DNA from 4 places in the Aneurinibacillus sp. XH2 genome. Region 1 is predicted to be linked to each of the others. Evidence: riboswitches for the same ligand, from Rfam matches in the RefSeq annotation. Region 1 holds a riboswitch; each other region holds the start of a gene.

Region 1 (3,137 bases):
TTAAAAACTGGAATTCCAGACAACCGGGTACCTGTTTCATCCGCTCCACGCTTTTAGCAAACATCTCTGCCATCCGCTCCTTGCCTTCAGCGGGGACTTGCAACACATTCATCACAACATACATTTGTAAAGCTCACCTCCGTAAAGTATCGCTCCTTTTCAATATAGCAAATCACTCCGTTAATTTCCAATGTAAGCGCATTATCTTTAACAAGATTGTCTTTTCTGCGATATTCCAAAGTATGACACAATCCATTATAATAAAGATGAAATAGGCTTGGGAAAGGAGACAAAGAAATGGTTATCATCTTGCTTGTCTCAGTCATGTTACTTGGTGCGATCTTCACAGCTGGTTATAACGAAGACAAAACTTGGGGACTATGAAATATAAGAACTCCGCATCTTTTATAAAGAGCGGAGTTCTTGCGTTAGGCAAAAAGGGCAAGCCGGTTGTCTCGCTTCTTAGAATACCGGAATAACTGCACCTTTATATTTTTCTTCGATAAACTTCTTCACATCGTCTGATTTCAGTACTTGAATCAGCTTCTTAATCTCCTCGCGGTTTTCATCGCCTTCTCTAACAGCGATAATGTTAGCAAACGTTTTGGCGGCCTCGGAATCTTTGTTTTCTACCGCAAGCGCCTGGTCGAACGTCAGACCGCCTTCCATCGCGTAGTTTCCATTAATGACTGCGTAATCCACTTCATTGATCGCCCGCGGCAGCATGGAAGCTTGCATTTCCGTAATTTTGATCTTTTTCGGATTCTGGATAATATCCTGTTTCGTCAAGCTGTTTAGCTCTTTGCCGGGCGTCAGTTTAATCCAGCCTTTCGATTCCAGCAATTTCAATGCGCGTGCACCGTTGGATACATCGTCTGGAATCGCTACAACTGCACCTTGTTTCGGTTCAGGCGCCTTTTCTTTGCCTGGGTACAGTCCCATCGGTTCCAAGTGAATGCCATCCAATGCTTTGATATGAGTGCCATGTTTTTTATTGAAATCTTCAAGATAAGGAATGGTTTGGAAATAGTTCGCATCAAGCTGTTTTTCTTCAAGCGCCGTGTTCGGCAGCACATAGTCTGTAAATTCTTTTACTTCCATCTCCACGCCTTGCTCTTTTAATTTATCCTGTACAAACTTAAGAATTTCCGCATGCGGAACAGAGCTTGCACCGACCACAATTTTCTTCCCATTACCTTCCCCGCCGCATGCCGCGAGCAAACCGACGGTGAGCAACAAAACGACAGATACAATCCATTTTTTCATCGTCTTTTACCCCTCTTTACTCTCAATTCATTTCTAATTTTCTATGTCTGGCAAAGGTGTCGGTTCGTATCGCGCACATGGGCCCGATATGCGTGATACAAAAACCCCTCTCCGGCAGAGCGAAGAGGGGTTATATCTTAACCTCGAACTCTTATCTGCCAGGATAGAAAAATCCTGCTGGAATTGGCACAGCATTTTCCGCTCAAGGAAAATCCGCTGCCGGGCTTCATTGGGCCAGTCCCTCCGCCTCTCTCGATAAGCGAGAAGTATTTAATTATTATGCTGAGAACTATATTACGTGTCTTATGCACTCTTGTCAATTATTTTTCTAATAAAATGTTTTTGTTAATTATTCGGAAAAAATTCCGTTGCGTGAAATAAGTTGATCGTACAGCTCTTGCAGCGTACCGGAAGCATCCACCCGGTATTGTGGCACACCGCGATCAATCTTGTAATCTTCGACAAGAAATGTCTTCAAACCAACTTCCGCCGCTACCATATCCTGTTGCATATCATTGCCGACCATGATAGCATACTTCGGCTTTATGCCAATCCGTTCACAAATTTCCAGGAAATATTTCGGGTTCGGCTTACAATAATGGGATGACTCAAAAACGGTTACATGAATAAAATCATTTTCCTTGAGACCAGCCCACTTCATCCGCTCGCGAATAGCAACGTCGGGAAATATCGGATTGGTAGCCACAACAAGCTTGTAGCCCTGCTTTTTCGCTTCCTCTACGACTTGAAGCGCGTACGGGTGCGGTTCAATATCTTCCTTCAACCGCGGAAACTCTTCCGCATAAAACTTATCAAACACAGGCCAGATGGCTTCCTGTTCTAAGCCGCATAACGAAAGGAAATGGTCACGGAAAATCTCTTCGTTCGTCCGTTCTGCCCTGTCATCTGTCATCATGTACTTGGTCGCCTGCCACACAGACTTGACCAACAATTCCGGATCGACAATATGAGCGGTATATTCCCCCAGCCTCTTCATATACCTGTGAACAAAAGCTTCTGTGTCCAATGCCAACAACGTTCCGTCCAGATCAAATAGCATCGCTCTTTCCGCCATTCCCGGATCCTCCTTTTACTGTTTCCACTGCTGAGCGATATGCTCTTTCTATTCTTGTACAAATCCCGATAATTGCAGCCTGTCTGTTTCGCACGGTCGATAATAATGAACATGCGGAATTTATTCCTTCGATAATATATACCTCCAAACTTCTGTATCCCGTTTTACTTCATGCCAGGGTAACCTATTTGTCTAAGACCTTCATACAATACAATCGCCGCTGTATTAGACAGATTAAGTGAACGAGTCGCATCGCCCATCGGGATGCGTATCGTTTGTCCGGGATATTGCGAAAGAATCTCTTGCGGAATACCGGTTGTTTCCTTACCGAAAACAAAAAAATCACCATCCCTGTATTCTACCTCGGAATGGTATCTCGCTCCACTCGTCTCGACAAAAAAGAGCCGTCCTTCCCTGTGCTGCGCTGCGAAATCGGCGAACGATTTATAGTATGTAATATCGACCGCATGCCAATAATCAAGCCCTGCCCGCTTTAAATATCTATCGTCCGTGGAAAAACCGAGCGGCTCGATTAAATGAAGCTTTGTCCCGGTCGCCGCACACGTGCGGGCGATATTGCCCGTATTGGCCGGTATAAGCGGCTCATGCAACACGATGTTAAACGCCATTCACCTGTTCACCTCATCTTTATCATAGCACATTCTTTGTAAAACAGAAATGAACGTACTTTCGTCTGTTGCTTTTCATCATAATATGTAAAAAAGAGCCGCTGCGCAAAATTGCGGCCCTTCTCTTCGCATTCCTTTATTTCGTCTTCACTACATATGTGCTGGCT
Region 2 (3,137 bases), 1.2 Mb from region 1:
AAGCCTTAGAAAAATTGGCTGAAAGCGACAATAAAGTGTTTATTCCATATGAGGCTACCGGCCTTATGGGAAGTGTAGGAGCGGTTAAAGATTTACTGCAATCATCACAGAGTAATATGAGGGTGGATAAATAGAAAACCACATAGCTATGAGTTATAACTCTGACATGAAAGCAATAGACATAAGCGTCAGTCAATGTAGTGAGATATTAAGAGAAAGTAGAAAAAGATGATAAACAATCGGGTGAAGGAAAAAGCAGGAAAAAACGAATGCTTTTTCCTTCTTTTTTTAGCTGTTTGTAGGAAGAATTTGCGGCTTGCTCGTCGTTGCTTTCTTCCAGGAAGAGCGTATAGAACGAATATCATCAAGCTCAAAAAAATTTATGCGTTTTCATAAATCTATTATCTTAAAACCATTTTCCTGTGATAAAATTTAATCAGAACAAAAATAAGCATAAATACCTATGAAAATTAAGAAAGTAGGGTTTGTTCGTGAAAAAAGTGCATATTCGTTCTGTAAAACCGGGGGATAAAATTGCAAAGACAATTTTATCGGAAGCAGGACAGGTGTTGTTGGCCGCCGGACTTGAATTAAGCCAACGTTACATTGACCGGTTAAAAGCGCTAGGCATAGATACGGTATATATTGAAGATGAGCATACGGACGATATTGTACCGGAGGATGTGCTCAGTGATACGACGCGCAAAAAAGCGGTGGAGACTGTATACAAAATGATGACAGGGCTTATGGATCAACCAAAGGTAACAGGACGGATAGCGATGCCAGATATGGGCAAGGTATTCCGGAATGTTTTTGGCAACATACTAGGAGATTTAAGCGGAAGAAAGGATATTATGGTAAATCTTGTAAATCTTCATTCGCTGGGTGGTTACCTGTTTCATCATTCGGTCAATGTGGCGGTACTGGCTGGAATTATTGGGTTGGCCAAAGGGTACAATCGGGAGCAGCTCATGGATCTTGGCGTGGGAGCGTTGCTGTTCGACATAGGTATGATTATGTTACCGAAGGATCTGTGGAATAAGAAGACGATGCTAACTGAGGAAGAGCGGGCGTATATTGAAAACCATACAGAAGACGGATTTAATATTTTGCGTTACCAGTACGATATGTCCCTTCTTTCCGCTCATTGTGCGCTGCAACATCATGAACGGTATAACGGGTCCGGTTATCCGCGCAAACTGGAGAAAGATCAAATTCATGAATACGCGCAAATTGTCGGTATAGCCGATGTGTATGATGCGCTTACTTCCCATCGCTCACATCGTCAGCATTATACACCTAATGAAGCGCTGGAATACTTGTTTGCTTCCGGAAATACCCTGTTTGACCTAGAATTGGTGAAATTGTTCGTAAAACATATTGCCGCCTATCCTATAGCGTCTACCGTCGTATTGAATACAGGACAAATTGGGGTCGTATCTCATGTTCATCCGAATGCTGTGCATAGACCAATCGTTCGGATTGTGCAAGAACGTGATGGTACGGTAGTAAAGGCTCCGTATGAAATTGATCTAAAAACCCATACTAATATTGTGATTACACGTACGTTATGAAAGAAATCACGAGATGTATAAAAATTTCTATTGACTCTTTTCAGATATTGATTAATAATTAGTTAAAAGTTAGTTAGAAAAGTGAAAATAAAAACGATTCTTATCCAGAGTAGGCTGAGGGACTGGCCCAATGACGCCCGGCAACCGGTATATTATATACACGGTGCCAATTCCAGCAGGATTCGTTTCCTGAAAGATAAGGATTTCGCGTTTTGATGAAGATGCAGAGACCTCCCTTCTTTCAGGAGGTCTTTTTTATTTTGTACGTGAGCGAATTTGTGTCAGAAAAGGGGACGATGATGATGAGCGGAGTGACAGCAGTAAAAACGAAACCGGCACTTGAAAATCAACTTCAGAAAAAAATTTTGATTATTGATGGAGCGATGGGCACGATGCTGCAACAGGCGGGGCTCGGGCCGGAAGACTTTGGCGGTGAGCAGTATGAAGGATGCAATGAAATACTGAACCTAACGCGCCCGGACGTGATTCGTAACATTCACGAAACTTATTTGGAAGCAGGAGCGGACATCATTGAGACCAACACATTTGGCGCCACATCCATTGTGCTTGCGGAGTACGATTTACAGCACTGTGCCCGGGAAATTAACCTGGCAGCAGCTCGGCTGGCACGGGAGGCGGCAGATAAATACTCTACGCTGGAATGGCCTCGTTATGCCGCCGGCTCGATCGGGCCGACCACTAAAACCTTATCCGTTACCGGCGGTGTAACCTTTGAAGAACTGGTGGAAGCATACTATGAGCAGGCGCTGGCTTTGATTGAAGGCGGGGTGGATGTGCTACTGCTGGAGACGGTTCAAGATACGTTGAATGTAAAAGCGGGCGGTATTGGCGTACAGCGGGCGTTCGAAGCGGCGGGACGTAAGCTCCCTATTATGATTTCAGGCACAATTGAGCCGATGGGTACTACGCTTGCTGGTCAGAATATTGAGGCTTTTTATATTTCTTTAGAGCATTTGCAACCCGTGTCTATTGGATTGAATTGCGCGACAGGCCCGGAATTTATGCGTGATCATATTCGAACGTTATCCGCCATGGCGAATTGCGCGGTCAGCTGTTATCCAAATGCTGGCCTTCCGGACGAGAACGGGCATTACCACGAGTCCCCGCAGGCGTTGGCGACCAAATTGGCCGGATTCGCCGAGCAAGGTTGGATTAACGTGGCGGGTGGCTGTTGTGGCACGACGCCTGATCATATTCGTGCCATCGCGGAAGCGCTCAAAGATTATCAACCGCGCAGACCGCAGGGACTAAGCACGCACGCGGTTTCCGGCATTGAACCTGTATATCTGGAACAGGACAATCGCCCGCTTTTTGTGGGAGAACGGACGAATGTAATCGGCTCGAAGAAATTTCGCGATTTGATCAAAGAAGGGAAGTATGAAGAAGCTTCAGAAATTGCTCGTGCACAGGTAAAGCGGGGCGCGCATGTTATTGATATCTGTCTGGCCGATCCGGATCGCGATGAAGCGGCCGATATGGAGGCTTTTTTGAAATTTGTTGTACGTAAAGTTAAGGTTCCGCTCATGATCGATTCCACAGACC
Region 3 (3,137 bases), 1.4 Mb from region 1:
TACTCCTAGTAGGGGGTACCGTCAAGGAAAGCGGTAGACAAATTGTCGAAATTACCCGATAACCACTCCGCATTTATCGGGGCGCGGCAGACTGTGTAAAAGTGCTGGAATAATATTTTTCAATAAATTGTTCTACAAGCGGCCCGATCTTCACAAATTCGACAAGAAACCCATCATGTCCGTATATAGATTCGACGAAATGATATTCCACTTCTTTTCCGGCCGCACGAAGCATTTTCACCACTTCTTCCTGATGATCGGCCGGATACAGCAAATCGTTAGAGATAGCGATTGACAATACGCGGGCCTGAATCCGTTCAAGGGCCGCCTCAATGCCCCCCCGCCCGCGGCCGATATCATGCGAATCCATCGCTTTCAACAGGTAAAGATAACTATTCGCATCAAAGCGGTTAACCAGTTTTTGTCCTTGATAGCGCAGGTAGCTTTCAATATTAAATGTCGAATCAAAATGGGTAACATCGCGCTCATCTTTTAAACGTCGACCGAAACGGTATTCAAACAATTCTGCGGTGCGGTACGTAATCATACCAAGCATTCGCGCGATGGATAAACCGTTCACAGGACCTTTTCCAGGGTAATAATTTCCGTTTTTCCATTCCGGATCGCAAAGGATCGCTTGCCGTCCTACATCGTTATAAGCGATAGCAACAGCGGACAGCCGTGTGGAGGTCGCAATGGGAATAATCAAATGGGCCATCTCTGGATACATGACCGCCCATTCATATACTTGCATCCCCCCCATTGAGCCACCGATAATTGCTAGCAGTTTATTGATACCCAGTTTTCGTACCATTAAATACTGAAGCTTCACCATATCTCGTATCGTTACAACCGGAAAATCAGCGCCATACGGCTGTCCCGTCTCCGGGTTCACAGAAGCTGGGCCGGTCGTCCCTGCACATCCGCCCAGCACGTTAGAGGTGACGACGAAATATTGATTCGTATCGATATAGCGCCCAGGGCCGATTAAGCCTTCCCACCATCCCGGTGTTTTCTCGTCTCCAACGGCGCGCGCATCTCCGGTCAGCGCGTGGCATACAAGAATAGCATTCGTTTTATCCTTATTTAATATTCCGCACGCTTCATACGCGATTTCCACCTGTTTTAACGTTTCTCCACACTCCAGCGTAATCTCGTCAATCACCATCTTTTGCTGCATGCGCCTTCACTCCTTTCTTCTCTTCCTCTGTTTTTTCAAGCGTCGCATTTGTCTATCATATAAAAAACGCCACTTCCAATAAGGAAGAGGCGCTTGTGTCGCATATTACCTCCCCTTATCTTTCAGAGCGCATACCGCTCTGCTGGAATTAGCACCTTGTCCGCAAGCATATGCGGGGTTGCCGGGTTTCATCGGGCCAGTCCCTCCACCTCTCTTGATAAGAGCACTTTCGTATGATTCCATCTTTAATTTTAGGTTAGGTTAGTTCAATACTAAGATTTTTACTGACTAATGTCAATATTGACAACATCTTAATCAAATTTGTAAACTTATTTATAAAAAATGTTAACAAATTATCTCATATTTAAGGAGAGCACAGATGGGAAAAACAAGTTTAAAAATGATGATTCTTTCGGCTTTATTTTGCGCAATTATCGCCGTATGCGCCCAAATTTCAATTACCTTCTTGCCGCCGGTGCCGTTTACAATGCAAAATTTCGCCGTCGCGTTGACTGTGGTGATTCTGGGGCGACGGTACGGTACATTAGCTATTCTGCTTTATATTTTGGTTGGAGCCATCGGCGTACCGGTTTTCGCTAAATTTAACGCAGGTCTTCCCGTTCTAGTCGGACCAACCGGCGGGTATCTCATCGGCTATATCGTTTCCGCCTTTGTTATGGGGACAATGATAGACCGTGGAAAGCTAACTTTCATGAAAGCGTTCATTGTAAATATAGTAGGCCTTGCCATTATCCACGTTGCAGGCGTTATACAACTTAAATTAGTGGGCAGCATGACATGGGATAAAGCAATCGGGATAGACATAACATTCATTCTGCCTGACTTAATCAAAATCATCCTTGCTTCTTACATCGGTATTCAAGTTCGCCGGCGCCTTGCGCTCGCAGGACTGCTTCCAAATTCGCTAAACAACGAAAAAATTGTCGCCTAAACGTGTAAAAAGCTCGCGGGTGCGCCCGCGAGCTTTTCTTATTGCAGCGATTGCTGCACAACATTCACTTGCTGATTCACTGACCAGCCACCAGCAAACACTTAATAAACAACAGCTTTTTCCTTCGTATCCAAGCCAAACACAGTATGCAGATTGCGCACTGCTTTTTCCATGTCTTCGAGCGGTACTACGCATGAGACCTTAATTTCAGAAGTCGAAACCATTTTAACCTCTACTCCGGCTTCAGCAAGGCATGTAAACATTCTCGCTGCTACCCCTGGATTCGTAATCATGCCAGCGCCTACAATCGATACTTTAGCCAGTTCCTTTTCTGCCACCACATAACCGAACTGCAACGTATCCCGTTGCTTATGCAATACATCTAACGTTTTCTTAACTTCATCTCCGCTTACGGAAAACGAGACATTTGTGGTCTCCGCTTCATACGAACTTTGGACAATGATATCAACATTAACATGTTCAGCTGCCAGTACTGCAAACAAGTTTGACAGCGTATCTACCTTTGCCGGCATATCGACTACAGTTATTTTAGCTACATTTTTATCGTAAGCAACTCCGCTAATGACAAGCCCTTGTTCCATATCTGCTTCCTCCTCGATAATGGTTCCTTCCTCTTCACTAAAGCTTGAACGTACAGTAAGGCACACTTGATGCTGCTTTGCACATTCCACCGCCCTCGGATGAAGCACCCCCGCACCAAGCGTTGCCAACTCCAACATTTCATCATAAGAAATGCGGGCCAATTTACGAGCGGAAGACACAATGCGCGGGTCTGCGGTATACACTCCGTCAACATCCGTGTAAATTTCGCACCTATCCGCTTTCAGCACAGCTGCAAGCGCTACCGCTGTCGTATCCGAACCACCGCGTCCGAGCGTGGTGATCTGTCCGCTCTCAGAAATGCCCTGAAACCCGGCAACGATAACGACTTTACCCTGCCCAAGCGCCTGCTGAATAGGCGCTGGATCGATTTCAGTAATCCGC
Region 4 (3,137 bases), 1.2 Mb from region 1:
GAGATGGCAGATAAAGCGCGAGCGATGGGAGCCGACGCGGTTGTTGGGGTAGATTTAGATTTTGAAACGTTGCGCGATGGTATGATGATGTGTATCGCTACAGGAACAGCGGTAAAAGTAAGATAAGATCTATGAGGGTGTCCCCAAAAGTGGTGGGACACCCTCTTTTTCGCTACCGCATATACGCATATAAAAACGATAAATAACATATTGTATCGTGTTTGAGAGTAAACCACCACTTCTTTAGGGAGTTGACTTGTTTGTTTTTACCGATTATAGTTTGGCTGTAAGTTAGTTAACCGACATAATTGTTGGTTAGAAACAGGGAACTCTTGATGGAGTCGGCGCTGCGCGGGTGAAATGACTCCATTGTCGCATGTATATGCGCACAGCTCTGGCTGTTTTTCTTCTCTGTGCTATAATTCAGATGGGATATCATTTCAGATGGGGAGGAGTGAATAGAAGTGAGGAGGCTGCTTTTAGCCCTACTTCTTTTTATCCTGACGACTGCGACCGCGTATGCGGACGCTGCGGTGGGTGACACCATTATCACGCTTGGCCAGGATTTAAAACCGGCGCAGAAAGAACAAATCAAAAGCAGGTTTAATGCGCCGAACGCGCAAGAAATTACCGTCACTAACGCGGAGGAGCATAAATATCTGGAAGGTTTGCTCAGTAAAAGCGTGATCGGTACCCGTGCCATTTCGTCGGCGATGATTCAAATCGCTGAACCTGGCAAGGGGATTGTGGTTGAAACAAACAATATTACCTGGGTTAGCAAAGCCATGTACGAAAACGCATTGGCGACGGCGGGTGTAAAAGACGCGATTGTAAAAATTGATGCCCCGTTCCCGGTGTCTGGCACGGCTGCGCTGACAGGAATTATGAAGGCGTATGAAACGGTAACCGGGAAAAAAATTGATGAAACGCAGAAAAAAGTGGCAAACGAAGAGATGGTCACCACCGCGAAAATCGGTGAGACGATCGGCGATAAAGAAAAAGCGGCTGAGCTTCTGACACGCCTGAAAGCGGAACTGGCCAAACAGACGAGTAAATTGTCTGACGACCAATTGCGCGAAATGATTCGCAGCGTAGCGGATCAGATGGGACTGAATCTTTCCGACGCGGAGATTGAATCCCTCGTCAGCATTCTACGTAAAATCCAAAATTTAGATATTGACTGGAACAAAACGCTGGAGCAGGTTTCAAGCTATAAAGGAAAAATTCAAGAGTTCCTGAATAACAACCCGGAAGCAAAATCGCTCGTACAGGAAATTCTTTTATTTTTGAAACATTTGATCGAGCAAATTCTCTCTTGGTTCAAGTAGCTTGAATCTCTGGCGGAAAACCATAAAAAAAGCTTGTACAAATATTTGACATTCGCGGAAAAACACGATAGTATAATTTTTAAATCAATTAAATAGCGAACGAAACGGAAAACTCTTATCCAGAGAGGCGGAGGGAAATGGCCCGATGAAACCTCAGCAACCGCAGGCAAAAGCCTGAAAGGTGCTAATTCCATCAAAGCTTGTGTATAAGCTTTGGCAGATGAGAGGAGGAACGTGTTGCGGATCGATATGGTCCAACAGCCCTCTTCTCTGGAAGAGGGTTTTTTATTTCGCAGGCTATAGATTTTGGGAGGGATACGTTATGAAAACTTGGAAAATTGCGTTACTTGGGTTGGGTACAGTCGGTTCAGGAGTTATGACGATTTTACATACACATGCTACACGAATCGAAAAGCAGGCGGGGGTCAAGTTTGAAGTGGTAGGCGTTCTGGTGCGCGATGTTAAAAAGCCGCGCCGCGTGAAAGTAAAACGGGAACTTTTGACTACAGAGATCGAAACCATTTGGGAGAAAAATCCGGAGATTGTGATTGATGCGATGGGCGGGATTTCCCCCGCACTCGGTTATATCGAGCAAGCGATTGAACGGAAGTGCCACGTTGTATCTGCGAATAAGGAAATGATCGCTGCCTATGGCACACATTTGCACAGGCTGGCTGACAAAAATGGTGTTTCGCTCCTATACGAAGCGAGCGTAGGTGGCGGCATTCCAATTTTAAATGCGTTAAGCCAGCTATTAAAGGCAAACCGGATTACGCGTGTATACGGTATTTTAAACGGTACGACCAACTATATTTTAACCAAGATGGAAGAAGAAGGACTCACATATCAAGAAGCGCTGGAACAGGCACAGGAATTTGGCTTTGCAGAGGCTGATCCTACGGCGGATGTAGAAGGGTATGATGCATTTAACAAAATTCAGATTATAGCTAATCTGTGCTTCGGCCCCGACACCCCGGTACTGGAACAGGAGCGCGAAGGAATTGCGTCCATAACCGGTGAAGAGATGAAAGTATGTGAGAAGCTGGCATACCGTATTAAGTTGCTTGCTTCCGCAGAACGCACGGACGCAGGATGCTGCTTACGGGTTGTGCCGACGTTGGTGCCGTACGCTCATCCACTCTCCGGAGTTAAAAATGAATGCAATGGTGTTTTTATTACCGGCGATGTAGTTGGAGATGTATCATTTACCGGAAAGGGAGCAGGAGCGCTGCCTACAGGAAGCGCGATTGTGGAAGATATGTTAAACATTGTTCGTGGTTGGACATTTACACCCGATAAAGAGGGGCTCATGAGAGAAGACGTGGAGCAAAGCACAGGTGTGGAAAAAGTGGTGCTGGCGTTCTTTACCTTTTCAAAACAAACGAATGACAGTCAGAAAATTCGTCTGATTTCCTTTTTATCAGGTGGAGAAGGGTTTTTGCACGCGGTGGAAACAGTTAGCAGTGGGAGCGAAGTACATGTAGCTGCCGTAATCAGCAATCCGGATGTGTACGCGTTGAAAGCATTGGCCGACGACTTACAGGCGGAACTCAAGCTTCGCCCGGTGTTAGACGAACGGCTGAGCGCAGCAAGAGAAGATGCCGCAGTACTGGTAAAATAAATGTCAGGTAAACAAAAATGTAATTTTTCATAATATAACGGATATAGACAAGAATCAACAGCTATTTAGCGAAATTATCTTTTTGTTTCTCTTCTATCCTTACTTTTTCTATTGTATAAGCGATTGGAGAATAGATATAGCTTTTCGGTATAATAATTACGATAGGAAAAAATATATGGGAGAGATTT

Evidence for each region. A riboswitch is a leader RNA that binds a small molecule or an ion and turns the genes downstream of it on or off. The one in region 1 is predicted to bind S-adenosylmethionine.
Region 2: linked by a shared signal. The riboswitch ahead of metH (methionine synthase) and the one ahead of ACH33_RS15125 (MetQ/NlpA family ABC transporter substrate-binding protein) in region 1 are both predicted to bind S-adenosylmethionine.
Region 3: linked by a shared signal. The riboswitch ahead of metX (homoserine O-acetyltransferase MetX) and the one ahead of ACH33_RS15125 (MetQ/NlpA family ABC transporter substrate-binding protein) in region 1 are both predicted to bind S-adenosylmethionine.
Region 4: linked by a shared signal. The riboswitch ahead of ACH33_RS09335 (homoserine dehydrogenase) and the one ahead of ACH33_RS15125 (MetQ/NlpA family ABC transporter substrate-binding protein) in region 1 are both predicted to bind S-adenosylmethionine.

Annotation. Positions count from the first base shown of each region.
Region 1 covers NZ_CP014140.1:3,042,515-3,045,651, forward strand. Annotated here, with positions in the region: gene ACH33_RS15120 (antibiotic biosynthesis monooxygenase family protein) at 1-112, opposite strand, end outside; gene ACH33_RS15125 (MetQ/NlpA family ABC transporter substrate-binding protein) at 463-1,266, opposite strand; SAM riboswitch class I at 1,415-1,528, opposite strand; gene ACH33_RS15130 (HAD family hydrolase) at 1,616-2,341, opposite strand; gene trmL (tRNA (uridine(34)/cytosine(34)/5-carboxymethylaminomethyluridine(34)-2'-O)-methyltransferase TrmL) at 2,506-2,970, opposite strand; gene ACH33_RS15140 (RDD family protein) at 3,107-3,137, opposite strand, start outside.
Region 2 covers NZ_CP014140.1:549,710-552,846, forward strand. Annotated here, with positions in the region: gene ACH33_RS02670 (SPFH domain-containing protein) at 1-134, shown strand, start outside; gene ACH33_RS02675 (cyclic di-GMP phosphodiesterase) at 492-1,574, shown strand; SAM riboswitch class I at 1,672-1,777, shown strand; gene metH (methionine synthase) at 1,877-3,137, shown strand, end outside.
Region 3 covers NZ_CP014140.1:777,162-780,298, reverse strand. Annotated here, with positions in the region: gene metX (homoserine O-acetyltransferase MetX) at 74-1,180, opposite strand; SAM riboswitch class I at 1,293-1,404, opposite strand; gene ACH33_RS03795 (biotin transporter BioY) at 1,560-2,132, shown strand; gene ACH33_RS03790 (aspartate kinase) at 2,234-3,137, opposite strand, start outside.
Region 4 covers NZ_CP014140.1:1,872,676-1,875,812, forward strand. Annotated here, with positions in the region: gene ACH33_RS09325 (YbjQ family protein) at 1-126, shown strand, start outside; gene ACH33_RS09330 (DUF1002 domain-containing protein) at 465-1,328, shown strand; SAM riboswitch class I at 1,441-1,555, shown strand; gene ACH33_RS09335 (homoserine dehydrogenase) at 1,651-2,949, shown strand.